DNA from 4 places in the Lysinibacillus sp. CNPSo 3705 genome. Region 4 is predicted to be linked to each of the others. Evidence: riboswitches for the same ligand, from Rfam matches in the RefSeq annotation. Region 4 holds a riboswitch; each other region holds the start of a gene.
What was found. Region 4 has a riboswitch for S-adenosylmethionine ahead of PVA17_RS02045 (cyclase family protein). Riboswitches for the same ligand answer to the same signal wherever they lie in the genome.
Positions count from the first base shown of each region.

Region 1: another riboswitch for S-adenosylmethionine. It lies ahead of PVA17_RS19965 (Na+/H+ antiporter NhaC family protein); the one in region 4 lies ahead of PVA17_RS02045 (cyclase family protein).
Region 2: another riboswitch for S-adenosylmethionine. It lies ahead of metK (methionine adenosyltransferase); the one in region 4 lies ahead of PVA17_RS02045 (cyclase family protein).
Region 3: another riboswitch for S-adenosylmethionine. It lies ahead of PVA17_RS13345 (bifunctional homocysteine S-methyltransferase/methylenetetrahydrofolate reductase); the one in region 4 lies ahead of PVA17_RS02045 (cyclase family protein).

Region 1 is NZ_JAQZSD010000061.1:10,009-16,272, reverse strand. It holds gene PVA17_RS19975 (DUF2812 domain-containing protein) at 1-54, shown strand, start outside; gene PVA17_RS25390 (DUF3951 domain-containing protein) at 414-572, shown strand; gene PVA17_RS19970 (MFS transporter) at 945-2,144, shown strand; gene PVA17_RS19965 (Na+/H+ antiporter NhaC family protein) at 2,259-3,539, opposite strand; SAM riboswitch class I at 3,646-3,753, opposite strand; gene PVA17_RS19960 (hypothetical protein) at 3,978-4,325, opposite strand; gene PVA17_RS19955 (fluoride efflux transporter FluC) at 4,356-4,685, opposite strand; gene crcB (fluoride efflux transporter CrcB) at 4,682-5,044, opposite strand; gene PVA17_RS19945 (VOC family protein) at 5,730-6,149, opposite strand.
Region 2 is NZ_JAQZSD010000031.1:26,790-33,053, reverse strand. It holds gene PVA17_RS14180 (superoxide dismutase) at 1-166, opposite strand, end outside; gene PVA17_RS14175 (alanine/glycine:cation symporter family protein) at 335-1,837, opposite strand; gene PVA17_RS14170 (alpha/beta hydrolase) at 1,965-2,771, opposite strand; gene PVA17_RS14165 (gamma carbonic anhydrase) at 2,908-3,426, shown strand; gene metK (methionine adenosyltransferase) at 3,603-4,799, opposite strand; SAM riboswitch class I at 5,093-5,212, opposite strand; gene pckA (phosphoenolpyruvate carboxykinase (ATP)) at 5,847-6,264, shown strand, end outside.
Region 3 is NZ_JAQZSD010000028.1:31,067-37,330, reverse strand. It holds gene PVA17_RS13355 (globin-coupled sensor protein) at 1-702, shown strand, start outside; gene PVA17_RS13350 (protoporphyrinogen oxidase) at 939-2,327, shown strand; SAM riboswitch class I at 2,453-2,551, shown strand; gene PVA17_RS13345 (bifunctional homocysteine S-methyltransferase/methylenetetrahydrofolate reductase) at 2,858-4,705, shown strand; gene metH (methionine synthase) at 4,698-6,264, shown strand, end outside.
Region 4 is NZ_JAQZSD010000003.1:82,627-88,890, reverse strand. It holds gene PVA17_RS02070 (VOC family protein) at 142-588, opposite strand; gene PVA17_RS02065 (aldo/keto reductase) at 868-1,713, shown strand; gene PVA17_RS02060 (winged helix-turn-helix transcriptional regulator) at 1,794-2,177, opposite strand; gene PVA17_RS02055 (MFS transporter) at 2,288-3,472, shown strand; gene PVA17_RS02050 (YuzC family spore coat inner layer protein) at 3,680-4,090, shown strand; SAM riboswitch class I at 4,239-4,347, shown strand; gene PVA17_RS02045 (cyclase family protein) at 4,442-5,179, shown strand; gene PVA17_RS02040 (DedA family protein) at 5,277-5,873, opposite strand; gene PVA17_RS02035 (Cof-type HAD-IIB family hydrolase) at 6,059-6,264, opposite strand, start outside.

The sequences.
Region 1 (6,264 bases), on a different contig from region 4:
GGAGTTTACTATCATATGTGGAAAAACCTACGCTTAAAATCCAAGCATATATAAAGAACGAACAGCTGAAGCTTATCAGCTGTTTTTTCATGTTGTTTGAAAATTAGTATGTCAATGGAGGTATTACCGTTACAACTAGGGTGTTCGATGGCCGCTTGGTCCAGCATGATGTTTTATGTGCGAGATCATAACGCTACGAACACCAAACGACAGGGAAAATTTGCTTAATGTCGAAGTATAATATGTAGACCATTAGAATATAGATATTTAATTACATTTAAAATTTAAGATCATTATGTTTACAATTTGGGTATGTCCAATATTTGATGACAATATAATCGTACAGTTGCCTACATTAATTGGTAGTACACTTGCAAAGTAGAAAAACTATAACGAAAGGATAGGATGATGGCATGAATATTGGGAATAGCATAGCGCTTATTGTAAGTCTGATTTTTTCAAGCATTTTGGTTCGGGCAATATATCGTGTTTTTGTGAAAAAGAAAGTACCTACTATGACGTATACACCATTTGATAATGCTATGGATGGTAGAGGTAAACATGACAATTAAGTAAGTGGTGGTTACTTTCAAACAGTAGAGGTGCAGGCTTTATATAACTAATAGTATAAAATATGAGAATCTACTATTATTTCAATATGAGATAATAGTAGATTATTTTTCTTTTTATCGATAATAAGATTTATGAAGGAATTTTATCCTTTATTTGGTATTATTTATTCAAGAGATAGTCAATAGTTTTGTGTAAATGACAATCTACCTTTTCTATAGATCAAAGAATGATTTTGTTTTTTGGAAGGTTAACTCTTTTCGCTTTGCGTATATCAGAACTTTACCCTGATACTTAACTTCGCTCGTGACTAATTAAAACAGTTACTTTATGTGAACTCGCAGGAGATTCGGATTTATTTTTGGGGGGATAATATGATTCAAGGTTCTTGGAGAGCATTGGTATGGATTGGATTATCAGAATTATGTGCATTAAGCTTATGGTTTAGTGCATCAGTGATTGCACCCGAATTAATTGAAATTTGGAACCTTAGCTCCCATTCAGAAGCTTGGCTTTCGGCTGCTATTCCTATTGGCTTTGTAATAGGATCATTGTTTAGTTCCTATTTTGGGGTTGCGGACCGCTTTAATTGCCGAAAGATTTTTGCGATTTCAGTTTTTCTAGGCGCAATATTAAATGTCTTACTAATTCTAGTCCATTATGCTTTTTTAGGTATTCTACTTAGAATTTTAACGGGTATGACTCTTGCAGGTGTTTATCCAATAGCAGTAAAAATTTTATCACAATGGTTTCCACAAAAACGTGGGTTTGCAATCGGAGTCTTAATAGCTGCATTAACAGTAGGATCATCATTACCACATTTTGTAGTTATGTTTTTCTCTTCGTTAAATTGGAAACTCGTGATAATTAGTACTTCAGGATTGGCTTTATTATCGGCTATAATAATAACTTATGTTTTAGAAGATGCCCCAATTGTACCTAATAAATCGCCTTTCTCCTTCAAGTTAATAAAAAAAGTTATTTTGAATAAACCAGTAATGCTTGCGAACTACGGTTATTTCGGGCATATGTGGGAATTGTATGCGATGTGGACATGGCTTCCAGCTTTTTTGACAGCTAGTTTCTTAACTTATTCACCAGAAATTCCTCATTGGTTTATTGCATTATCCTCCTTTATTTCAATAGGAATTGCTGGAGGGATTGGTTGTATGATAGGGGGATTAATCTCGGATAAAACCGGAAGAGCCAATTTAACGATTATTTCTATGTTTATTAGTGCTATCTGCTCGTTAGTAATAGGCTTTACATTTGGGCAGTATATTTGGTTAACGTTAATAATCTCCATGATTTGGGGGATGTCTATCATAGCTGATTCCGCCCAATTTTCAGCTGCAGTTTCAGAAATAGCCGAGGTTGATTATGTAGGTACAGCCCTTACTTTTCAAATGTGTATTGGTTTCTTACTTACTATATTTTCAATAAACCTAATCCCGATTATACAGGGGATTATTGGTTGGGCGTGGGTTTTTACAATATTAGCGATTGGACCTATTCTTGGAATTGGATTTATGGTCAAATATAGACGTTTCGAAATAACTAATGAGAAAGTGTAATTTGTAATTTTTAAGTAATATCTTATCACAATAAAAAATCCAATTGTTTTGATTATTTCTTGCAAAACAATTGGAGTAATTTAGTGGTAAATTAATGTTTTTTAAGTATGAAGCTCAGGCTTTCTTTCCTTTCGGGTATCCGATGAGGATAGCGATGGTTCCGCAAATTCCTATAAGGACTGGATAGAAAGAGTATTGCAACATGCTCACTGGTGAAATTCCGGCTACACTTGCGGCTGCCAGGAATTGGGCTCCGTATGGTAGGAGGCCTTGAATCGTACAGGAGAAAATATCTAATATACTTGCGGACTTTCTTGGCTCAATCTCATACTGTTCAGCAATATTTTTTGCAAGCGGACCAGCAATTAAAATAGCAATCGTATTATTGGCCGTCGATAAATTAGTTAGGCCTACAAGACCGGCAATACCAAATTCAGCACCTTTTTTCGATTTAATCCTTTTAGTTGCAAGGTGAAGTAGAAAGTCAATCCCACCGTTATACTTTATAACTTCCACCATTCCAGCTATTAATATCGCAAGGAATGCCATTTCATACATGCCTGCCATTCCTTCGCCGATCTTTTGAAAAAGGCTCATTAAATGATAGCTGCCATCCGCTAAGCCAACAGCCCCGGCAAGAACAATTCCAGATGCTAGAACAAGGAAAACATTCATTCCAGCTAACGCTAAAATAATGACCAAAATATAGGGAACAATTTTTACCCAATTATAGCTTACATGCTCCACTTGCGCAGTTTCACCCATTGTAATGAACCCTAAAATAAGACTCGTTACAATAGCTGCCGGCAAGACAATCCAAAAATTCACCTTAAATTTATCCTTCATTTGTGCACCTTGTGAACGAACGGCAGTAATGGTTGTATCTGAAATAAAAGATAAATTATCGCCAAACATCGAACCACCAACAATCGCTGCCATTACTAAAGCCATGGAAAGCTCGATATGCTCGCTTATGCCAACTCCAATGGGCGCTAGCGCAACAATCGTTCCCACTGATGTCCCCATTGATAGGGAGATAAAGCAGGCAATGATGAATAAGCCTACGACAAGTAGATTTGGCGGAACGACCGATAAAGCAAAGTTTACAGTGGAATCCACTGCCCCCATGCCTTTTGCTACCGCTGAAAAGGCCCCAGCCAAAAGAAAAATAACAACCATTAGCATGACATTTAAATTTCCTGCGCCTTTGCAAAAAATATCAACCTTTTGCGCAAACGATTCTTGTCGATTCATCGCTAAAGCGACAGCGCCTGAAATGGAAATGGCTACAATGACAGGAAAGGCGTAAAAATCACCTGTAATAACCCCTGAGCCAATAAATAAAATCAAAAACACAACAAATGGGATTAGCGCCCATGGATTCTCTTTCTTCATGTCTACCTCCAAAAATAAAATTGGACACGTCTTTTGTCCATTTTTTTTACGAAAAAAGGCCTCTTCTTGTACTAACAAGAAGAGGCCTTATATCTATAAAACACTCCTCTTATCTATCAAGCCTTTGCCTGCTGGATTTGGCACAGTAACTTAAATCATAAGTTCCGCTGCCGAGATTTCATCGGGCCAGTCCCTCCATCTCTCTTGATAAGAAGCAAAATATTATTTTTTTCACAATAATAAATATTAAAATAAGAATTCAATTTTTGCAACATATTTTTATTTAATTTTTATTTTAAAGCTATATTCTGAAAAGTTTTTGAGGAAAATATCCGTAATATGCTTAGAGCACCTCGATTTAACAGTTGTAGGGAATAAAAGAAGTGTTGCAGCAATTGCAACTTTAAAAGGAAGCGCCCCTGGGACAGCAAAGGGCGCTTAAAACATTTGTGGTAAAAATTCCGTCATAAAGCGTTGGTTTTTACGCAACCATATTTTTAAAATCATACGATGTGTTAGGAGGCGTTGTCTTTTTTGTGGTCTAGCCTTTGCTTCTATTAAACTTTGTAGTAGAGTACATGTTTCTGTTGCAAATGCTTGAGGGTCAACGAGGACGTCAAGCTTATAATCAATTAATTGTACCGCTTGTACCTTTGCAAGTAATTGTGCAAAGCGTGTATTCATTTCTAGAAAGTTTTCTTCTAGTTCTAGGTCGATTAAACGATATAGTGTTTGTTCAATGTCAGCTTCAAGCGCTTGTAATTGTTCAATGGATGGCTGTGTCAAAAAATCACCTCTAGTTTTTTAAAAATGCGACTATACAAGGTAAAAGCCAAGTGTAGCGAAAAATAAGCCGAATATAACTGTAGTGCCTATATAAACAATCGCTTGTCTCCATTTTTGCTGCTCCAAGAGCGTCAAACATTCAAAACCGAATGTCGAAAAAGTCGTATAGGCTCCTAAAAAACCAATCCCTATTAAATGCCAAAACCAATCACTTAGATGTAGCGCAAATAAAAAGCCAAGCGCAAAAGACCCTGTTATATTAATAAAAAATGTTGCCCATGGGTATGTATGGACAATCAATTTTCCTAGATAAAATCGTGTTAGTGCACCTAAAAATCCACCGATACCAATAATTATCATACGATGCGCCCCTTTGCTAGTTTAAATCCTAGCCATGCACAAGCTAAACCGCCAAAAACACTTACTAATATATAAAGAACGGCTTGTAGCCATTTACTATCCTGCAAAAGCAATAGTGTTTCTAAAGAAAATGTCGAAAAGGTTGTAAAGGCACCAAAAAAGCCAGTACCAATTCCTATAATAACAGGCGTTCTCTTTGTAAACATTGTAAATAGCCACGCTAAACAAAAGCAGCCAATTAAGTTCATACAAAGTGTCGCAAATGGAAAACCACCGTTATTTGAAAGTGCTTGGCCAAGGCTATATCGACAGATGGCACCCAAAAATCCGCCAATTCCAACAGCAAAAAATGATTTCACAGTAAAGACTCCTTACTAAAATATCTATATTGAAAAGTGTATCATGTGCACACTATTTTAGATATATTTCTACCAGTTATTTAGATGCAAAAAGATCACCGTTTTACGTTCCAAAATACTTCGTAGTTAATGTCCATATATCATAGCAAAATTATAGTTTCAAATACGATTACATCGTTCAATTGAAATCTTCGTCGACGGAAAACACAATAATATAAAAATAATTACTACAATAGAGCTGGTGCCTTCAAAAGTACCCAGTAAAGTTTAAAACAATAATTGATGTTTAAGTTTGACGCTCGTGTTTCTTATATTCAACTTGCACCGACGGATGTTGGCATGAGCGAAGAGGAATGCAATTTTTACACCCTTAATGGAAAGTAGGGGACAGTCTCCGTGTTTACTATTTTTTAATTTTTTGGGGGAGGATGGGCGATAAATTAAAGTTAGGCGAAAATCTAAAAATTGTGCCGATCAATTGCTGGAAGCCCCTCTCGAACTAGATTTGTTCGTTCAGGGTCTTCCAGAATTGAAAATTTTGTAATCGTATTTTGTGAAAAATTAAGGATACTACTTACCGTTTTTTTGAACTTGATTCTTTTTAATACTCTGCCAGCTACTTAACACAAGTAGTGTAACAGGTAACGTGTTTTTGCTGTTGCAAACATGTCATAATTTTTTATTACTATAATTGTCCTTTAACATTGTCAATGACAGTATCAAAGTCTTTATTGGAATCGACACTTTCCATTATTGTAAAAATATATCCATCTGGATCTTCTAAAGTTAATTCTTTTGCATTCCATGGTTGTACTGTCGGTTTTTGAATGATATTTGTTTCATTTTCCAGTGCAGCTTGATAAATACTATGAATATCACTAGAAAATAAATTAATAATGACTGAGTCACAAGTGTTGACTTCTTCATCCTGTAATAACATCAAATCTTGGTATTTTGCGCCTCTTAAATGTGTCATTGAAGTTGTTCCGTTAGCATCTGGAAAATTAAATACTGAATTGAAATTTAGTACATTTCCATACCATTCTTTTGACTTTTCAATATCTTTTACTTTTAGCTCCAAATAAGGGCATTTGGTAAAATTCATTCATGTCTATTTCCTCTTTAGGTTCATACAAACTAACCATAAAGGTTTACGCAGCGTTAAAGTCAAGACAAAAAGTTATAGATTTTTATGTTACATTTTAGGATTTTAGCAATTT
Region 2 (6,264 bases), on a different contig from region 4:
CTAATGACCGATTTTGCAAGTCTTTATGACCTTCCAAGACCGCATTTAAATTATTTACATACGTAGCATGATGCTTAGAATGATGAATTTCTAATGTTCTAGCATCAATATAAGGCTCCAACTGATCATAATCATATGATAGTTTCGGTAAATGGAACACAGTCATCTTTTCACCTCCTCCCAAAAAGTTTCTTAAAGGAAAGATAATTTCCTTAAAACAAAATATACCTTCTTTTTCTATTGCAGTCAACAGAAAATTTATTTTCTTTTTATAAAATCAAAAAAGCTATCTAATAGACTATTAAAATCTATTAGATAGCTTTCTCTTTTTTATCTATTTATTTTTACGTTTGTCATTATAGTCTATCCAGAAATCTGCTCCTTTAATTCCTAGTTTACGAGGATCAAAAACAGGATCTTTTCCTTCTTTTTTCTGTTTCTCATAGTCCTTTAAAGCGACTATAGCAGGCTTCATAATAATTAATATCGCTAACACATTAATCCAAACCATTAGACCTAGCCCCACATCCCCCATTGCCCAAGCAAGATCGGATGTACGGATTGTACCGTAAAATGCAGAAATTAAAATTGCAAATTTAGCCAGCCATATGACGACTTTTTCTGTAGTTCCTGAGAATAGATAAGCTACATTTGTTTCGGCAATGTAGTAGTATGCCATAATTGTCGTAAAAGCAAAGAAGAATAAGGCAATCGCTACGAATGGTCCACCAAAACCTGGTAGTGAAGAGTCAACTGCATATTGTGTGTATGCTGCGCCTTCTTTAATACTTTTCGCAAATGTGATTTGTTCTTCTCCAGTTAATTCGCCTTTATTGAAATCGCCAACATAAACAAATGAATCAGCGCCCGCTTTTTCATCGTGTACATTATACATACCCGTAAATAAAATCATAAATGCTGTAGCTGAACAGATTAATAGCGTATCAATATACACAGAAGCTGCTTGAACGATACCTTGTTTAGCAGGGTGTGATACTTCTGCTGCCGCTGCCGGATGCGCGCCTGTCCCTTGACCTGCTTCATTTGAATAAATACCTCGTTTAACACCCCATGCAATAGCGGAGCCAATAATACCACCAAAAATTTCTTGCGCTCCAAATGCGCTAGAAAAAATTAACGAAAATACAGCTGGTACTTCTTTAATATTCATGACAATAATGACGATGGCCATCAAAATATATGCTAATGCCATAAACGGTACAATGACCTGTGCAGCATTGGCAATCCATTTTACACCACCGATAATAATCGTACCTAATAATACGACAATAATAAGTCCTGTTATCCAAGTTTTAACATCGAAAGCGTTTTCAACTGCTGTCGCAATTGCATTCGATTGAACACCTGGCATCAAAATTAACATGGCAGCTAATGCGGCAACAGCAAAAATAACTGCAAACCACTTTTGCCCCATTCCTTTTTCTATGTAAAAAGCTGGCCCGCCACGATATTCTGTATCTTTCTCTTCTTTATAAATTTGAGCCAACGTCGACTCCACGTAAGCAGTTGCCGCACCGATAAAGGCGATTGCCCACATCCAAAAAACAGCACCAGGTCCCCCCATCCCGATTGCTGTAGCAGTGCCGGCAATATTACCTGTACCTACTCGACCAGATAATGCAATAGACATTGCTTGGAAAGAGGAAATCCCCTTATCCGATTTTTCGCCTTTAAACATTAAAACAAACATATCTTTAATATGTCTTACTTGTAGGAATCGTGTAATGATTGAAAAGAAGAGCCCAATTAACAAAATGCCATAAATAAACCACGGTCCCCATAAAATCTCATTAATTTTCCCAACGATTGTTTCCATCTTACCCCTCCAATTTGAAAAGCATCACTTTAAGTCATTATAGTATTACACTTTTCTGAAAATTACAACATTATATTTAAGAAACAAAAAGTTAGTAATTTTTCTAGTTAATTGGAGAGGAAATTCACTATTCAATTATATAGCCAATTCTGCGCAGAGCATTATTAATAAAATCTCGTATATAAACAAAAATCTCGTCACGTTCTACTTCATGAAATAGATTATGATAACAGTTTGCCCATTCTTTGAATTGAAACTCTGTAAATTCCATCTGATAAAGCCAATTCCTTGTTTGTTTAGTTTCCGTAATATTATCTTTTTCAGCGGTCATAACTAACATCGGCCTATTTGGGAATTCAGCCTTAGGCAATAACACTAAATTGCGCATCATTTGTTGTAGCTCGCGATACCATTTCACTGAAACAACAGATGAAAAAGGAACTTCATCCTTCATCTCATCTCTACCTTCTATACTGCGCGTTAATGATTCTAATGTAATTTCATGGGTCAGTTTCACATTGGCAGTCAAGGCACTTAAACTTGTTAGAGCATTTGAGAGTTTACCTGGCAATAGCTTTAAATGAAGCCATGGTGAAGTTAAAATAATTCCTGCACATTCATATTTTCGTTTTTGCATGGTATGTAGTAATAGAGTCGCGCCAAGCCCGTGTCCTATTAAAATGACAGGTAAATTATACGAAAATGCATTCTCGATTAAATTTCTTGTATATTTGTTGTATTCTTTAAAATCTTCATCGTGAATTTTTGAATATCCTACATTTACTCCATGATTAGGTAAATCCCCCATGACTATGTGGAAGCCTTCCAATCTAAGTTTTTCTATAAGCCATGCATACCAACGGTGATTTTCATATGCACCATGAAGAATAGCAACCACAGCCTTTGCTTGTCCATCAGCTTCCCATTTCCACATTTCACATAGTCCTCCTAAAAAAATAATTACACAATGATTATATCGGAATATCTAGATCATTTTAATTTTATATTTCCATCATGTTGCGTATTTGATACGATAATATTACATCATAGAAAGAAAAGAGGCGATACTCATGATCTATCCATTTAAAGGTAAAAAACCCAATATCGATCCTTCTGTTTTCATTGCTGATTATGCAACAGTTACTGGCGACGTTACAATAGGTGCTGAAACAACCATTTGGTTTAACACAGTTATTCGAGGAGATGTATCACCAACAATTATAGGAAAAAGAGTTAGTATTCAAGACCTCTGTTGCTTACATCAAAGTCCCAAATATCCACTCATTATTGAAGATGAAGTAACAGTAGGACATCAAGTAACTTTACATAGCTGTACGATTCGAAAAAAAGCCTTAATAGGTATGGGCTCTATAGTATTAGACGGAGCGGAGATTGGAGAGGGTGCATTCATTGGGGCGGGTAGTCTAGTTCCTCCAGGTAAAGTAATTCCTCCAAATAGCTTAGCACTTGGCCGTCCTGCAAAGGTTGTAAGAGAATTAAATGATGAAGATAAAGAAGATATGGAACGCATCATACGTGAATATGTAGAAAAGGGTCAATACTATAAATCTCTTCAACCAAAAGATTAACTTAACTAAATCAAAGCAGCTCACGTTTTCTTGGGTAACCAAGCCCTCCATGATTATGATTAGGAGCTTTTTTTTTCGTTAAAAACAGTGAAAGGGGCTATAAGAATATTGAGCCCCTTTCTGTAATAGTATTTTAAAATATTTTTCCAAACACTTCATCGCTTTAGCTGAATAGTTTATAAACCTGCTTTTTCTTTTAATGCGTCAGCTTTGTCTGTTTGTTCCCAAGGTACATTTAAATCTGTACGACCAAAGTGACCATATGCGGCAGTTTGCTTATAAATAGGACGACGAAGGTTAAGCATTTTAATAATCCCCGCTGGGCGTAAATCAAATAGCTCGCGTACCCATTTTACAATTTCACTTTCTGTAACTTTTCCTGTCCCAAATGTATCAACAGCAATAGATACAGGTTGAGCAACACCAATCGCATAAGCAAGTTGTACTTCAGCTCGATCAGCTAAACCAGCAGCTACGATATTTTTCGCCACATAGCGTGCTGCATATGCCGCTGAACGGTCTACCTTAGTTGCGTCCTTACCTGAGAAAGCACCTCCACCATGACGTGCATAGCCACCGTATGTATCAACGATGATTTTACGTCCAGTTAAACCAGCATCCCCTTTAGGACCACCAATTACGAATCGGCCAGTTGGGTTGATGAAATATTTAGTATCGGCATCTAGTAATTCACTTGGAACAACTGGAGCAATAACGAATTCTTTTAAGTCTGCTTGAATTTGCTCAAGTGTAGCTTCTTCATCATGCTGTGTTGAAATTACAATCGTATCAACGCGTACTGGTACATTGTTTTCATCATATTCAACCGTTACTTGCGTTTTTCCATCTGGGCGTAAATATGCTAATTCACCAGATTTACGTACTTCCGTTAAACGACGAGCTAATTTATGCGCCAAACTAATTGGTAATGGCATAAGCTCTGGCGTTTCGTTACATGCATAACCGAACATTAAACCTTGGTCACCTGCACCAATTGCTTCAATGTCAGCGTCTGTCATAGAGCCTTCACGCGCCTCTAATGCTTGGTCAACGCCTTGGGCAATATCAGGTGATTGCTCGCCAATCGCAACAAGTACTGCTAGGTTTTCAGCATCAAAGCCATACTTCCCACGTGTATAACCGATTTCTGCTACAGTATCACGAACGATACCTTTAATATCTACATATGTAGAAGTAGTAATTTCTCCTGCTACTAACGCTAAGCCTGTTGTTACTGTTGTTTCACACGCTACACGTGCGTTTGGATCTTCTGCTAAAATAGCATCTAAAATGGCATCCGAGATTTGGTCACAAATTTTGTCTGGATGTCCTTCTGTTACACTCTCTGATGTAAACAGTCGACGGTTTGTCATTTGATTTTCCTCCTAATTACTTTTACAAATAATATTTGCGAATTAATACGGTACTCATTACCCATGTCAAGTTCGCCCATAAGGATTGAACTCTCAAGCCGTTGTTGCTGTCGTTGCACTTTCGCACAACTAAACAGCTGCTGCTGCTTTTAACACGAGGATTTTCGAAAGATCCGTCATTATAATAAGGAAAGGACTGTATACTTACCTTTAATTCGTTTAAAACAATAAAAAAATCCTTTTCTCACGCTTACTTAACATGAGGAAAGGAATAATGACTTCGTAACCTTTCACTCTTATCGTTCAAGGGAGTTTCCCCTTGCATCAGATTGGCACCAGCGCATGTCGTGAAATAGTTCATGCAGGTTGCCGGGTTTCACAGGGCCTGACCCTCCACCAGCTCGGGATAAGAGTATCCGTTCAATATCTCATAATACGTAAATGGTCGAACATTGTCAAATATTTTTATCTTCTTCCAGCTTTTATGCGAAAACCATTTAAAGTCTCTGGTCGAAATTATGCTGTGGCATAATTGATTGTATTCTTATAAAGAAAGTATGGGCTTTATCCAGCAAAGAATTTTCCTTATGCTGTAAATTAAAACAAAATAATCCCTACTCTCCACCTCACATCATGTGTTAACATATGTGTAACCCTTTACAGTACATTTTGTAGCAAAAGCAAGGCGTTAGCTACAGAACATGTGGTGGATGAAAATGATTGTAGCCCCTTTTTAGTCGAAGACACGCTCCAACTACAAAAACAAGCTAAAACTTCACATCCTGTGCGAACCCCATGTCAGCTAAGCTTCCAAACACAATTTTGCTGTGTCGAAAGTGAATGTGTGATCACTTATAAATAGGGTAAAAAGCATTATCAAAACGAATCAATTTACTTTTTGTCGTTTTCTTGAAAAGTAATAAAATCTGAAAAATAATTTCTGAATTAGTATAGATTATTTAAGCAATTGTGTTATACTATTTTTGAAATTAAGAAAATCTCCCTCAGACTCAAGGGAATACTATAAAAAAGGATGGTATTTAATCGATGAATTCAGTAGAAATTGCAAACGAACTGAAGGAATTATTAAACGGCGGTAACATTAATGTTCAACTTTCAGTACCACAATTAGCTGAAAAAGCAACATCTCGTGGTGAAGCTATGTTAACAGTAGATGGCGCAGTTCGTGCAGAAACTGGCAAATACACTGGTCGTTCACCTAAAGATAAATATACGGTAGAAGAAGAGAGCACAAAGGATAAAATTGACTGGGGAAAAGTTAACCGACCAATTTCTTCTGAAGTGTTCGATAACTTATATGTAAAAGTAGTAAAATATTTAAAAGAACGTGACGAATTATTCGTATTCAAAGGCTTTGCTGGTGCTGACAAAGATTCACAATTAAGCATCCAAGTAATCAATGAATACGCTTGGCACAATCTTTTCGCTCATCAATTATTTATCC
Region 3 (6,264 bases), on a different contig from region 4:
GTAAAGTCTTCGGAAGGTCTTGCCACAATATCTCAAGAAACAAACAATTCATTTCATCGTTTAAGTGGACAATCAGAGGAAATTAAACAACTAGCGAAAAAATCACTTCAAGTGTCGACTATGGCTGAGAGTCAGGCATTAGAAGGGCGTGAACGCTTAAAGAGTCAATCGCAAAATATGAATACTATAATTTGCTCACTTCATGATATAGCGGAAAATATTGCACAGTTGACAAATATGTCAAAGGAAATGGAATCGATTATGAATGTTGTGACAAATATTGCTAATCAAACGAACTTGTTAGCTTTAAATGCAGCAATAGAAGCCGCTCGTGCTGGAGAAGCGGGTAAAGGCTTTAGTGTTGTTGCAGATGAAGTGAGAAAACTATCGATTCAAACAAAGGAATCTGTCACATCGGTAGCAACGTTACTACATAAAACGAATGAGCGGACAGATAAACTTGTTCATTCACTTAGTAATATTCAAGAAGAGGTAGCCTCTGGTGAGGAAAATATGGTTCAAACGGAAGGTCAATTTACTAACATATTAGAAGCTATGACCGAGGCGAAAGACCAAAATGGTCGGATGGAAAAAGAAGTACAAGCAATTGTGGAGGTACTAAGTGAATTAGGTATTGCCTTTAACGAAGTGAAAAATTCAGCTGGAAAATTAGCTAGCTTTGCACAAAATTTAAATGAATGAAGAGAAAAGGGAAAAAATCGTTGATACATACTTTAGGGCACAAATAACACTATATCAACTGTTAATAGATAATTTCTGTAATGAAGGTAAAAGCCTCTAGCGAATATATGATGAAAAACTGGAGCTGTCCAATATGCTGGATAGCTCCATTTTTGCTAAATTTGTAAAGGGTTTAACGTAATTTTCGATAAAAAAAGTTTATACTAAATAAAGAACTAAAAATAGGGGCGGTTAATATGAAAACAGTTGTTGTATTAGGTGGCGGAATTACGGGATTGTGTACGATGCATTATTTACAACGCCAAGTTCAGGAGAAAAACTTAAATGTAAAACTTGTGCTTGTTGAAAAAAATACATATCTTGGTGGCAAGCTGCATTCTGCATATGAACAAGGATTCATCATGGAAACTGGAGCAGATTCTATTGTAGCGCGTCATAAAGGTGTCATGGAGTTAGTAGAGGAACTGAATTTTGCACAAAATCTTGTATATAACGAAACAGGTATTTCGTATATTTACACAAATAATGAACTACATGCCATCCCAGCAGACTCAACATTCGGTATTCCTATGAGCTTACAATCTCTTGAGGAAAGCACGCTTGTATCAGAGGAAGGTAAAAAAGAAGCGTTAAAGGATTTAACAATGCCGAATGAAAGGTTTACAAAGGAAAGCTCGATTGGGGAATTTTTAACGTATTATTTAGGTGAAGAGCTTGTTCAAAACCAAATAGCACCGGTACTAGCAGGTGTATATTCTGGAGATTTAAATCAACTTTCAATTGCTTCTACTTTACCGTATTTAATCGATTACAAAAACGATTACGGTAGTATTATTAAAGGTTTCGATGCAAACAGAGAACAATTTGTGAAAGCCGCCAATAAAAAATTTATTTCATTTAAAAATGGTTTATCGTCACTAATTGATCGACTTGAAGAAACATTGACGGATGTAGAAATTATAAAAGGGATTGCTACTACTAGTGTTAAAAAGCAGGAGAATTTATACGCTGTTACGTTAGCAAACGGTAAAATGATTGAAGCAAATCATGTTGTATTGGCACTGCCAAATGAAGCGGTACAAAGCTTATTACAGGATGACTCTTTGAACGGCTATTTTGAACAATTTAATACTGCATCCGCCATTACGATTTATTTAGGATTTGATGTTCCCGATAATAGATTACCTGCAGATGGAACAGGCTATATTGTGTCACATAATTCGGATGTTATCTGTAATGCAGCAACGTGGACAAGCCGCAAGTGGAAACACACTTCAGCAGAAGGAAAATTACTTGTACGACTTTTTTATAAGAGCATTAACCCTGTGTATGAGAAATTGCGTATAATGTCAGATGAAGAATTAGCGGTTGTAGCTCTAGAGGACGTAAGAAAAAGCTTGGGGATTGAGGAAAAACCAACTGTTATTAACGTGACGAAATGGATCGACCAGATGCCGAAGTACGACTTGGCACACCGTGAAGCGTTGCAAGGTCTCTTACAAGAGCTCGAGAAAAACTATCCAAATTTATCAATAGCAGGATGCTCTTATTTTGGAGTAGGCATAGGTGCGTGTATTCAAAATGGTAAAAAAATTGGTGAGGAACTTGTAGAAAAACTATCATAATTGTTTAATATAAATCGAAATTTTGTGAATTTCGTAAAAATTATCCTTTGTTCAGTGAAATAGTCTTGACTCAATCGTTCGTAAACGATATGATTCTTTTAATTATTTAAAAAATTCATACTAAATTCTTATCAAGAGAAGCAGAGGGACTGGCCCTATGAAGCTTCAGCAACCAACTTATTGTCAGGTGCTAAATCCAGAAGACCATGTGTCGAAGATGAGAAGGAAAACAATTACGAAACGTAAAAGCCTTCTTTTTTTGTGAAAGAAGGCTTTTTTTATTTTAACTTTTTTCGGTGGAAAGTCCAAACATCCGCCGAAATAGAGGAACTCAGTCTAAGGACGCCACGTCCTGTGGCAACGACTGAGTGTTGACCTAAAGCCTTCGGCGGATGTCACAGAATTGGCAAGGAGTTCTTAGCGGATAGTAGGCTAACTAACCTGCAGCGTGCAGGTCTAAGCACAAAGCCGATTCAGAACGAATTTATGCCGAGGCATAATTGATAGAAAAAGAAAGAGAGGTTAGTTTTATGGGATTGCTTGAAAGGTTAAAAACGCATGTTCTTACAGCAGATGGTGCAATTGGTACAGTTTTATACGGCTATGGCTTGGAGTACTGTCATGAGGAAATGAATGTACAGAGACCGGAACTAATTGAAAAGATTCATAGAGAATATATAGCTGCTGGTGCCGATATTATTCAGACCAATACTTACGGAGCTAATGCCATAAAATTAGCCCGCTATGGATTAGAATCTCGTGTACAGCAATATAATGAAGCTGCTATAACGATTGCAAAACGTGCAGCAGCGGATGGAGGGCAATTTGTTTTGGGTACTATTGGGGGAATCCGTGGTATTCGAAAAAGTGATGCAACGTTAGAGGAAATTTTAGCAACTATAGATGAGCAGGCAACGGTTTTACTTGCAGGAAATCCAGATGGCATTTTACTTGAAACCTATTATGATTTTGAAGAGCTAACAGCGACTTTATCAATGCTACGAGCAAAAACGACATTACCGATTATCGCTCAAGTTTCTATGCACGAACCCGGAATATTACAAAATGGAATGAGCTTAAATCACGCCTTACATGAACTTGAAGCGTTAGGTGCTGATATCGTAGGTGTTAACTGTCGTTTAGGTCCTCACCATACTATCCAAGCATTTGAAGGGGTAGAGCTTCCTGAGCAAGCATTTATGTCAGCGTACCCGAATGCCTCTCTTCTTGATTTAGAGGATGGGCGTGTCGTTTATGAGTCGGAAGCTGATTATTTTGGTCGAGCAGCTGTAGAGCTTCGTGATCAAGGGGTTCGTTTAATTGGTGGCTGTTGTGGTACGACACCAAAGCATATTGCTGCAGCGAAAAAGTATTTAGAGGAGCTATCCCCGGTTGAGGAAAAGTATACAAAGCCAGAAAAAATAGAGATTGTGCGTGAGGCAGAGCCAGCAAATTATGAGCCATTACATGAAAAAGTAAAACGTGAACGCTCGGTTATTGTGGAGTTAGATACACCAAGACATTTAGAAATAGAAGGCTTTATTAAAGGGGCAAAGAAAATATATGAGGCGGGTGCGGATGTAGTCATGATGGCAGATAATTCACTTGCTTCTCCAAGGATTAGTAATGTCGCAATGGGTGCCTTACTGAAAGAAACGCACGGGGTACGCCCGTTAACCCATATAACATGTCGAGATCGAAATCTAATTGGTCTTCAATCACATTTAATGGGATTAAATGCACTAGGAATTCATGATGTTTTAGCGGTTACTGGAGATCCGACAAAGGTAGGCGATTTCCCAGGAGCAACTAGCGTTTACGACGTATCGTCAATGGAGCTAATCCAATTAATAAAACAGTTAAATGAAGGTGTTTCGTTCTCAGGGAAACCGCTTCGTAAAAAGGCAAATTTCTCTGTAGCGGCTGCATTTAATCCTAATGTCCGTGTACTAGAACGCGCTGTCTCTCGATTAGAAAAGAAAATTGAACATGGGGCAGATTATTTTATTTCACAGCCTGTTTATACAAAGGAAAAAATCGTGGAAATTTACGAGGCGACAAAGCATTTAGATACGCCAATTTATATTGGTATTATGCCAGTAACGAGCTATAAAAGTGCGGAGTTCTTACATCATGAAGTACCAGGCATCAAACTATCTGATGAAGCGTTAGCACGTATGAAGGCTTGTGGTGATGATAAGGAACTCGCAACAATAGAAGGCATTGCAATTGCTAAAGAATTAGTAGAAGTAGCAGCGGAATATTTCAATGGTATTTACCTCATCACACCATTTTTACGCTATGATATGACGCTAGAATTAATGAAAGTTATTGAGCAATTGGATGAACAGAAAAAAGGGGTAAGTATAAATGGCTAAGCACATGATTGAAGAGCAACTAGAGAAACGAATATTAATTCTTGATGGCGCAATGGGAACAATGCTACAAAATGAAAATTTATCGGCAGAGGATTTTGGCGGCGAGGAATATGATGGCTGTAATGAAAATCTTGTGCTAACTAGACCAGATGTGCTTGAAAAGGTTCATAGAAAATATTTAGAGGCTGGAGCAGATATTATTTGTACAAATACATTTGGGGGTACACCACTTGTATTAAATGAATATGATCTAGGTGCGAAGGCAGAAGAAATTAACAAACGTGCTGTAGAAATTGCACGCAAAGTAGTAGATCAGTTTTCAACATCCGATTGGCCACGTTTTGTAGCGGGAGCGATGGGACCAACTACCAAAACCCTATCTGTTACAGGTGGAATTACATTTGATGAGCTAGAGGAAAACTTTTATGTTCAAGCAAAGTCATTAATCGATGCCGGGGCGGACGTTTTGTTGTTAGAAACTAGTCAGGATATGTTGAATGTTAAGGCGGGAGCATTGGGGATATCTCGTGCTTTTAAGGCTACTGAAAAAGAGCTACCTGTGATGATATCCGGAACAATTGAACCGATGGGAACGACACTTGCCGGCCAAACAATTGATGCTTTTTACATTTCCATCGAGCATATTAAGCCATTGTCAGTTGGCTTAAACTGTGCGACTGGACCAGAGTTTATGACGGATCATATTCGTTCACTAGCAGAGCTTTCAACAGGCTATATTAGCTGTTACCCGAATGCGGGCTTACCGGATGAGGAAGGCTGCTATCATGAGTCACCTGAATCATTGTCACAAAAGCTAAAAGGCTTTGCGGAAAAGGGCTGGCTAAATATTGTCGGAGGTTGCTGCGGTACAACGCCAGCACATATTGCGGCTATCAGAGAGGTGCTAAAGGACGAAAAGCCTCGTCAATTACAAGATGTGACGCATGGTCATGTAGTATCAGGGATAGAGCCATTGGTGTATGACGACTCTATGCGTCCATTATTTATTGGAGAACGGACAAATGTCATTGGTTCTCGTAAGTTTAAAAATTTAATTATTGATGGGAAGTTTGAGGAAGCAGCAGAAATCGCCCGTGCTCAGGTGAAAAATGGAGCACATGTGATCGATATTTGTTTAGCTAATCCTGACCGTGATGAACTAGCGGATATGCGTGGCTTTATGCAGGAGGTTGTAAAAAAAGTAAAAGTACCTCTTGTGATTGACTCGACAGATGAAAAAGTAATTGAGGAAGCACTTAAGTTTTCTCAAGGGAAAGCTATCATTAATTCTATTAACTTAGAGGATGGCGAGGAGCGTTTTGACGCTGTTTTACCGCTTGTGAAAAAATATGGAGCTTCTTTAGTTGTAGGTACAATTGATGAGCAAGGCATGGCGGTTGATCGACATCGCAAGCTAGAAATTGCTGAACGTTCATATAAATTGTTAACAGAAAAATGGGGTATTGCTCCTGAAGATATTATTTTTGACCCATTAATGTTCCCAGTAGGTACAGGAGATGAGCAATATATTGGCTCGGCACTTGAAACGGTAGAAGGTA
Region 4 (6,264 bases):
TCATTTAATAAAAGCTCGAACATCATAGGGTTAGGTAGGATCGATAACATTAAAAAGTTGAGCGATAACTATCAATTATGCCTTGCATAAAACAAGCTAACATAAAAAACGTATTTGGATTTCCCAAATACGTCTATAACTTTAATTATTAGTAATAATCAACATATCATTATCATCAAACTGCCACATGTCCCCATAGGCAACTTCCCAATAATAGCCGTTTGGATCTTGGAAATAGCCACTATAGCCACCCCAGAATACTGTTTCTGGCTCCTTGACGATTTTAGCTCCTGCCTTTTTAGCTAAATCAAATACTTGGTCTACCTCTTCTTTAGATTTTCCATTATAAGCGAGGGTAATTCCGTTAAAGCTATCTCCTATCACAGGTGGATTTGCTTCGTTAATATCTTTTACTAAACGATCAATCGGAAACAGGGAAATTTTTGTCCCCCCATTATTAAAGAAAATAACATCCGGGTTTGTTTCTTCACCATAAACCATCACTTCAAATCCCAGACCCTCACGATAAAAACTAAGTGACTTTATCATATCCTTTACACCCAACGTGATTAAATTTAAACGATTCATCCCACTCTCTCCTTTTTAAAAGTATTAATTACTTATTCTATTTCAAGCATTGAATCCCCTTCCACAAACTGTATATTCGGTAATATACCATTATTTGTAAATAACACAGAGGCTGAACCACTTGACCTAATAAAAATTTCTTACCGCGAACCATTGATATTCCACAAAAGTTACCTCCACGTTTCTATGAAACCAAAAAGTGCGTACTTTTTTTTGCTATGGCATGAAAGCATAATAAGAAAGCAACCAAAGTACTAACAAAAATCGGAGGACAAAAAGATGATCAATCATTTACAAGATACAATCACATTAAATAATGGCTTACAAATGCCAGGAATGGGTTTAGGCGTATTTAAAGTAGAAAATGAAGCTACAGCGGAAATGGTGAAAAATGCTATCGAGATCGGTTACCGTAGTATCGATACTGCTGCTATTTATGGCAATGAGGCCGGGGTTGGTGAAGGTATTAGACAGGCGCTAGCATCTACTGGTTTACAACGTGAAGATTTATTTATTACATCTAAAGTCTGGAACGATGGTCTGAGCTATGAAGAGACAATCGCAGCTTACGAGGATAGCTTAGAAAAATTAGGGCTAGATTATTTAGACCTTTATCTTATTCATTGGCCAGGTAAAAATAAATTTGCAGAAGCTTGGAGAGCACTCGAAGATTTATACGGGCAAGGGAAAATAAAAGCTATTGGGGTATGTAATTTCCATGTATCACACTTACAAGATCTTCTGAAAACAGCTCGTATCAAACCCGTTATTAACCAAGTGGAACTACATCCACGATTACAACAAACGGAGCTACGTTCATTCTGTGAAGAGCACAATATACAACTGGAAGCTTGGGCACCATTAATGCAAGGTGGACTTCTTGATAATGAGACTATTTCAAAAATAGCAGAAAAATACGGGAAATCAAATCCTCAAGTTATCTTGCGCTGGGATATTCAACATGGTATCGTCACAATCCCAAAATCTGTGCGCAAAGAACGTATGATTCAAAACGCTGATATTTTTGATTTCCATTTAACTAATGAAGAGATGGCAATCATTAACGCTATGAATCTAGATCAACGTGTTGGACCAAACCCAGATGAGTTTGATTTTGTCATGTAAACGATAGCTTGTAAACATAAAAGAGACTGTCTTATTTTCTTAGTATAGAAAACTTTTCAGACAGTCTCTTTCCAATCTATTTAAGATGTATGCTTTATTGCGATATCTTCGTCACGTTGCATTAACAGTACATCTTCACCTTTATCTTGTAGCATTTCGATATGTTTTTCACCCCAAGTGCAAAGGATGTTCAGCACAGGGTCCATCTCTTGACCATAAGGTGTTAACGAATATTCAACTTTTGGCGGTACTTGATTGAAAACCTTACGATTAATTAATCCAGACTGCTCTAACTCACGTAATTGGCTTGTTAGCATTTTTTGAGAAATGCCTGGAATCAATCGGCGAAATTCATTCGTACGAATCTGACCATGGTGGTTAAGATGACAAAGAATAATAGGTTTCCATTTACCCCCAATTACTTCAAGAGTGGCTTCGACACCAATATTATAAACTTTTTTCATTGTAAACCTCCTGTAATATTCAAAAGTAACTAAAAGTACCCTACGTAACTTTCTGGCATGTATGAATATTACTATACACTATACAAAAAATCAAAGGAGATAGTAATAGAATGAAAGCTACAAAAGCGCCAAATGCTAAATTCACATTGCTTGCACTTGCCATCAGTGCATTTGGTATCGGCTCTACAGAATTTATAAGCATCGGACTGCTACCATTAATTACAAAAGATTTTAATATAACATTAAGTACTGCAGGTTTAACCGTATCCATATATGCACTAGGTGTAACGATTGGTGCACCGCTTTTAACAGCATTAACATCGCGCCTTAGTCGCAAAAATGTGTTACTGCTCGTTATGGCGCTGTTTATTATCGGTAATTTACTTGCAGCCTTAGCACCCTCATTTTCATTACTACTAACTGGGCGTGTTATTTCAGCATTGGCACATGGCGTGTTTATGTCCATTGCCTCTGTGATAGCTGCAGATGTTGTAGCACCAAATAAACGAGCAAGTGCAATAGCTTTTATGTTTACAGGACTAACATTAGCAACTGTGACTGGTGTCCCACTAGGAACTTTTATTGGACAAGTAACTGATTGGCGAATGTCGTTTATTTTCATAGTTATCATAGGTATTATTGGATTAATTAGTAATGCCCTGCTTGTGCCAAGTCACTTATCGAAAGGTAATCCAATATCGATTTTAGATATTGGTAAAGTTTTAGGGAATATTCGAATGTTATTAATCCTCTTTATTACTGCAATTGGGTATGGTGGCGCATTCGTCGTATACACCTATGTTTCTCCTATTTTAGAGCAGTATATGGGCTACTCACCAAAGGCAATTGTCGTGATCTTAGTTGTATACGGTATTTGTGTTGCCATTGGTAATACATTAGGTGGTCATTTTGCGAATAATAACCCTTTACGCTCTATCTTTATGATCTTTATAGGATTAGCAATAGCACTACTCGGCATCAACTTCTTTTTAGAATCATCCATCATAGGATTAATAATGGTCTTTATGATGGGGCTATTTATGTTTATGAATGTACCAGGATTACAGCTTTATGCCGTTCAGCTTTCAGAAAAATATACACCATCGGCTATTTCAATGGCTTCAGCATTAAATATTTCGGCCTTTAACATTGGTATTTTTCTAGGATCATACATTGGAGGAATGATTGTTAACCTCCAATCATTAGCTCATACCCCTATATATGGATTCGTAATGGTGATGATTGCTGCAGTTACTACCTTCCTAACGTTACACTTCGATAGAAATAAACAATAGATTTCCCTAGAATAACAATAACGAAAGGAAGCCTTAACCATACACAAGGCTTCCTTTTTGTTAAGGAACGTATCGTCGAAATAAGCCTTAAAAAATTCTAATGCCGTGAACCAATTCCCAAAAGGGCTTGAAAGCATCAGCTGTTAACACAGAAAGTCTATATTGTACATAAGATACTGTATCAGCTATAGGATAGGAGGAATTTAGTTGTATTACAATCCTTATCCGTTTTTTGTCTATCCTCATTACTATCCGGCATGGGTAATGGCAAATCAACCAACAAATCAACACCCTTCCCATCATCTAGCAATGCCGACACCCCCAATGAATAGAAGTCCATTTCCAATCGTCAATACAAAGAAATTAAAGACTTCCGCGAATCGGATTAAGGTTATTATGCAGCAAGCACAATTACTTACGGATAAAATTGATGAATCTGAGCAATTTGCACATGATCTTATGAACGCAGCACAACAATCAAATAAAACAGAAGTTGAAAAGTTAATTGCTTCAACAGGCATTACTGTAAAATTCGATACTACCTATACACCAGATGGATTTCGTATAACATTTACGGAAAGTAGCTGTTGTAAGCTAACACTAATTTTAGGTTGGTGAAGAGTTGGCCCTTTGAAGAGGGCCTCTTTTTTTACCTTTAGCATCTTTATGAATTTTAACCTTGTATCCCTATCAAGCTTGTAAACTATAAAAAAATATGCTAAAGTGTTTGTACACATTATTTCTGAAAATTCTTATATCGCATTTTTTCTTATCAAGAGAGACGGAGGGATTGGCCCTATGAAGTCTCAGCAACCAGCCCTATAGAGGTATGGTGCTAATTCCAATTGGCAAAATTCTGCCTTGAAAGATGAGAAGACTTACTTTAGTTGCTTTGCACAAGAGTCCTCTTCTTCAAGGAGGGCTCTTTTTTATTTTTCCATTCTAATTAAAAGAAAGCAGGGAACTATTATGACAAACGAACTTTTACAAGCAATTCAACTATTGAAATCAAAAAAATGGGTAGACTTAACGCATACATTTGGTCCAAATTCTCCACATTTCTTTATGTTTGCTGATGCTAAATTTGAAACATTATTTTCACATGAGGATGGCTTCTTTGCACAGCAATTCACTTTCCCAGGGCAATACGGAACACATATCGACCCACCTATCCATTTTGTACGAGATACACGCTATCTAGAGGAATTGGAGCTAAAAGAACTAGTACTACCACTCATCGTTATTGATAAATCGAAGGAAGCCGCAGTAAATAACGACTACACGTTAAGTATTCAAGATATTCTTGACTTTGAAGCTGAACATGGGGAAATTGAAGCCGGTACCTTTGTTGCGTTCCGTACCGATTGGAGTAAACGTTGGCCAGATAAAGAATCTTTCAGCAACAAAGACGCTGATGGCAATAATCATATTCCTGGCTGGGGATTAGAAGCATTACAATTTTTATTCAACGAACGACAAGTAAGAGCTATTGGCCACGAAACTTTTGATACAGATTCAGCAGCAGATTTCCGTAGAAATGGAAAATTAGACGGCGAATATTTTGTGCTAGAGCAAGATACTTATCAAATTGAGCTTATGACAAATTTAGATAAGCTACCTCCAAAGGGCGCTGCTATATTCAATATCGTGCCAAAGCCTGAAAAAGCATCTGGATTCCCTGTCCGTTCCTTTGCAATATTACCGTAATATAGCAAAAAGGTCTGATTCAATAAATATTGAATTAGACCTTTCATCCATTATCATCCGCATAATTAAGTCCGGAATCGGCTCTGTACTATTGAATTTATTTAGATGCATTCTTTCTTTTGAAAACAACATAAATGATGAACATAATGATGATGAACAATACTATAACATAAATACTGTAACGGGATAAATATAGCTCAACATAATGCCATTTCTCTCCAAGTATCTTCCCTAAAGTGATAAAAGTAAATGTCCATAAAGCTGCTCCCATATAAGCAAAGAAAGCAAATTTTTTATAAGGATAATTATTAATAGCTGCAATATATGCAGTAAGATGACGAACTCCAGGGATAAAATACCCTATTAATAATAATATTGGTCCAATTTTTTCAAATAATTTTCTAGTAAAATCAATTTTCTGTTCTGTAATATGGACTTTCGAACCGTATTTTCGTAATAAAGGTAGCCCGAATTTATAGCCTATATAGTAGCTCAGGGTAATTCCCCCTGCCGCGCCTATCATAGCGCTGATTAAAGCTGGAATATGTGCAAGAGTTTCACGATATACGCTATACCCTACATATGTCAAAAATATTTCATCAGGAAGTGGCAGACCGACAATTCCCCCAATTAGGATAAGAATAATGCCAAAATATCCATAATGTTCAATAAGAGATTGTACGTGATGCGCCATAAATCCACCCCATCTAAAGCGTAATGATTTTTAATAGTTAGCTTTATAATAACTCAAAGGAGACAACATTATGAGTATTATGGATTAAATACATTTTCTCCATGAAAACATTCATCCATGTTGTATCGTAAAAAAATATAGTTTTTTCTTAGTGACTGGTTGATTCATATTTTACTTTCAAATAATTAAATTATTTGCAGCTTACGTAGAGCATAATGAATACCATCTTCTGTTGATTTTTTCGTTACATAATTAGCGACACTTTTTAATGCTTCACTACCGTTGCCCATTGCAATACCAAAGCCAACCTGCTCTAGCATGTCGATATCATTATCTCCATCACCAAAAGCAAGTGCTTCCTCAGGACTCAAGTCAAAATAATCTAGTACAG